Regions from separate parts of the Virgibacillus sp. JSM 102003 genome, predicted to be linked through region 2. Evidence: riboswitches for the same ligand, from Rfam matches in the RefSeq annotation. Region 2 holds a riboswitch; the other holds the start of a gene.

Region 1 (2,403 bases), on a different contig from region 2:
GCAGGAAGACAATGTTGCTTTGCAGTGAACTGAAATTTATTATCGCTCCAAGGGACTACAACATTTAATGTATCCAGGTTTTCAGGGTAATGAATTTTTATATCCGCTTTTAATTCTTCGCCACCGAAGTCTGTGCTGCTGACTTTTAATGCTACATGATCTTTATTCCATATGAAGAATAGTCCCATGTCTTTATGTACAGCCTCGACAGAATCTTGAACTTCTTCAGGCATTGTATAGTTCTTTCCAAAGGGTACTAAAAAAGTTTTCTCATAAAAGTTGTTTGTTTCATATTCCAAAAAATAGACAAAACACACGACGGCATAATCAAGATGGCTGATTGTAGCTGAAAACATGGTTTCCCTGCCAAATACACACCAATAATTCCACTTTTTCTTTCGCATATAGTGTCCTGATAGGTTTGAAGTAATCAATGGTTTCCTTGCCCATCCAATACTTTCTTTATTTAATCTTCCATTCTTATCGCAAAGTAAAACGGGCTCAGTGATTTCTCTTTCGTTATTGATAGCCATGTCAAACACTCCTTTTATTAGTAGTTCGGCGTTTTGAACAGTTTTCCTGCAAAAATTGTCTGTATATGTTTTTCTACTCTTACTATCGAATCCCGGACTAAAAAAGTGGCATTCATTTAATAAAATCTAATGCCACTTTCTTCTGTTGGTGTACGATTGTAATGGTAAGAGGTATACGGTAAGCTATATTTTTGCATTTCCAAAATGTTCAGTGCTATACTATCTTTGAAACTAAATACGTAATGTTCCTTCGGGGTCGGGTGAAATTCCCAATCGACGGTGATGAAGTGCATACTTCTTAGTCCGTGACCCGTGCGGTTTTTAAACCAAGCGGTGGATCTGGTGAAACTCCAGAGCCGACAGTTATAGTCTGGATGGGAGAAGGAATTTTTCAGGTAGTTCGCATGTTTTACTAAAAATGATTAGACAATGTTATGTGACGGTTAAGAAAGTCTGAATACTTTCATACTGCATACGCATAACTAGAAGCTTGTCGACAAGTCAAGTTTTTTATTGTATTCATTTTTAGTCAAACATTTTGAAGATGCGCTATACTAAAAAATTCTACCCTTTGCCTCTGAAGCTTATTCAGAGGCATTTTTAATTGGATATTACAGGGAGGATCTAGACATGAACGATCAATATTATATGAATATTGCTTTAAATCTTGCGAAATCAGTATCTGGCCAAACAAGCCCTAATCCTCCAGTTGGCTCTGTAGTTGTTAAAGATGGTGAAATGCTTGGGTTTGGTGCCCATTTAAAAGCAGGTGAAGCTCATGCAGAAGTGCATGCACTAAATATGGCTGGTGATAAAGCAAATGGTGCAACGATTTATGTAACACTTGAACCTTGCAGTCACCATGGCAGAACACCACCCTGTGCTGACCTTATTGTTGAAAAGGGAATTCGTCGGGCAGTCATTGCTGTTACAGACCCGAATGAAAAAGTAGCTGGACGTGGGATTGAAAAGCTGCAGGCTGCAGGTATAGAAGTGGAAATTGGTGTTGCGGAGAAAGAAGCTGCAGAGATAAACAGTGTTTTTTTCCATTATACAATTACCAAAACGCCTTATGTCACAATGAAGTCCGCCGTTAGTTTAGATGGTAAAACGGCTACTGTAACTGGTGACAGCAAATGGATAACTGGGGAAGCGGCAAGACTCGATGTGCATCACTATCGCCATAAACACGATGCAATTCTGGTTGGTGTGGATACGGTTATTGCTGACAATCCGAGTCTTACAACGCGTATCCCGAATGGTGGGAAGAATCCGACTCGAATTATTCTGGACACATCACTCCGCACACCATTGGATGCTGCTGTGTTAAATGATCAAGCAGCAGATACATGGATTTTTACCGGGAAGAGTGTCACGGAGAAAGCTATGGCGCCATTTAAGGAAAAAAGCGGAGTTGACGTAATCCAATTGGAACAATTAACGATCGAAAATGTACTATCTGATTTAGGATCCAAAGGAATAATGTCATTGTTTGTGGAAGGTGGAGCTACGGTTAATGGTTCTTTTTTGGAAGAACGGCGAATTAATCAATTGATAACTTACATGGCGCCGAAGCTAATTGGTGGTAAAACAGCTCCAACTTCCATTGAGGGTAATGGATTTCAATCGATGGCAGATACATTTTCCTTGGATATTAAGCATGTAGAAATGATTGGTCAGGATATAAAAATTATTGCGGAACCAAGAAAGGAAGAAGCAGATGTTTACAGGGATAATTGAAGAGATGGGCACCGTTGAAAAAATGAAACGTGTTTCTCGGCAGTCGGTTGAAATGACGTTAAGTTCAACTAAAATTATGGAAGATGTTCATGTTGGTGACAGTATTTCAGTAAATGGAATCTGTTTAACG
Region 2 (2,403 bases):
TAAATGAATCTATCAAACACTCTAATGGAATCACTTGGTATTGAAGTTTCATCTCTTGATAAAAATCTGGTGACAATGACAATGCCGGTTGACCATCGTACACATCAGCCAGCAGGTTACCTGCATGGTGGTGCAAACGTAGCACTGGCCGAAACTGCCGCAAGTATTGGTGCATATATGAATGTAAACCCCGAAGAATTTAATGTGTTTGGAATTGAAATTAATGCAAACCATGTTAAGAGCAAGCGTGAAGGAATTGTTACAGCAAAAGGAACTCCAGTTCACATTGGAAAAACAACGATGGTCTGGGAAATTAACATTGTCGATGAAAATGATGATCTAATATGTATTTCAAGGTGTACAATTGGGGTAGTCCCTAAGAAAAACAATTAGATGCATAAAGTGGCTGCCCGCGTAATGGGGCAGCCACTTCTATTTTTGTTTATAATCCATAATGCTAAGCTAAGTTTGCTTGTTTTTGCTCAATCCATCTTTTCATTTTTATAAATAAAGGTACAAATAACAATCCTACTATAATGCCTTTAATAATATTAAACGGTAGCACACCAAGCGATACCGCTACCCATTTCGCGCTCTGACTCATATCCTCCCACCCCATAAACCATGCATATGCAGGCAGAATGACAAGGTAATTTAGTATGCTCATTCCAATTGCCATAATGATTGTCCCTGTTATTAAACCGGAAATAATACTTTTAACACCTTTATACCTGTGATAGAGAATCGCGACAGGAACTATAAACATTACTCCTGCCAGGAAGTTTGCAATAATACCAATCGGATCACCGGCACCCGAAACGATTAAATAGAGCATGTTCTTTATTGCTTCTACTGCTACTCCAGCCATTGGTGAAAAAATTAAAGCAGCTATTAGTGCAGGTACCTCACTGAAATCAATTTTCAGATATGGTGGTAAAAACGGTAATGGAAAATTCAAGAAAAAAAGTACGAGTGAAATTGTTCCCAATAATGCTAGAATAATAAGTTTTAGTAATTTTGATGATTGCTTATTAGTTGTTGTTTGCATCATCAACTCTCCTCCCTCATCTTTAATCGATTCACATCTATTTCGTGATGAAGGGAAAGCCTATCCTGTTTTACATTTTTATAATGCACATAAAAAACCCTAAAACCTAATCGGGGCTTCAGGGTATATATTCACAGGAAAACAGAGGCGCAAAACGCACCAATTTTCGGCTCGACATCTTCTCCCATCCAGACTGTAACTGTCGGTCCCGGACTCACACCAGGTCCACCGCTTGGCAAATACCGCACGGGTCACGGACTTAGAACATTTACTAATTGCTCCTTACCGTCGGTCGGGAATTGCACCCTGCCCCGAAGATGGAATCGATATATAATTTTCATTTATTATACTATTATTCTATTCATTTGAAAAGCAATCTGTTTACGAAAATGCTAATAACATTAAATTGTTAACATAAATTTCACCCCTGTTCTTGAAGAACCCATTTTTAACAGGGTGAGGATCCAGTTAACTGATTTGAAGGATCCTCATTCCGTTATTTCCTTTAAATCCCTTGTTTTAAGCATGGAGGTGAATCCTCATTCCGCTATTTGTCATTTTTGCCTCAAATATTGCTGATTTTCTGCTATTAGCGGAACGAGGATCCGTTTCACCCTTCCGAGAGCACCTTTTCTGCTATTTAGCGGAATGAGGATCCGCTTCGACAGTTTGTTATAGAGCCAACCATTAAAAATAAACGTTCTAAATATCCTATCTTGTTCTTATTCGTTTCAAAAAACGCACTCTTAACAGAAAAAATTGCCCCAGAGATCGCAAGCAAAAACCTACGATCCAAGAGGCAACCTTTTCCTTTATAGGCTATTTATCATTCGGCGTTGATAAATAATTTTCCTTCTGCTGTTTCGCGTGTTTCATTACCGAAGTCATCAACAACTTTCACTTCGATAACGGCACCCTCTGCAACAACATTACTAGTGGCTGTATAATAGCCTACATAATGTCCATCAGACATCTCCATCATTGGCAGCTCCGTTGCATTAGATATTTGTGCAACCGCGTTTGTAAGTGGCATATGGATAAAGAATGTAGCTCTTTGACCAGGCTCACTATCAAACTCGATTCGCACACTCTCGCCTGCTTCCAGATTTTTATCCTCGGTAGGCGTCAAATTTTCAACCGTTGGAGCAACAAAGTCTACATCAATCGTGATAGTCTCTGTCTGAACGTTTCCTGCAAGATCCTCGGAGATAACTTCAATTTCATTTTCACCGTTATCAAGCAAAATTCGTTTTGAATACGTACCATCGTCGTTAACAGTTGCTTCTCGACCATTTACTTCAACAAAGTCAAGGTTGGCATCCGTTACTGTACCTTCAACAGTAACTGTTTCACGA

The links. Region 2 has a riboswitch for FMN ahead of ACE1TG_RS14940 (ECF transporter S component). Riboswitches for the same ligand answer to the same signal wherever they lie in the genome.
Region 1: another riboswitch for FMN. It lies ahead of ribD (bifunctional diaminohydroxyphosphoribosylaminopyrimidine deaminase/5-amino-6-(5-phosphoribosylamino)uracil reductase RibD); the one in region 2 lies ahead of ACE1TG_RS14940 (ECF transporter S component).

The regions. Positions count from the first base shown of each region.
Region 1 covers NZ_JBHFQH010000009.1:47,882-50,284, reverse strand. Annotated here, with positions in the region: gene ACE1TG_RS11325 (DUF2804 domain-containing protein) at 1-533, opposite strand, end outside; FMN riboswitch at 776-923, shown strand; gene ribD (bifunctional diaminohydroxyphosphoribosylaminopyrimidine deaminase/5-amino-6-(5-phosphoribosylamino)uracil reductase RibD) at 1,164-2,273, shown strand; gene ribE (riboflavin synthase) at 2,254-2,403, shown strand, end outside.
Region 2 covers NZ_JBHFQH010000014.1:29,248-31,650, forward strand. Annotated here, with positions in the region: gene ACE1TG_RS14935 (hotdog fold thioesterase) at 4-393, shown strand; gene ACE1TG_RS14940 (ECF transporter S component) at 458-1,051, opposite strand; FMN riboswitch at 1,221-1,371, opposite strand; gene ACE1TG_RS14945 (S8 family serine peptidase) at 1,875-2,403, opposite strand, start outside.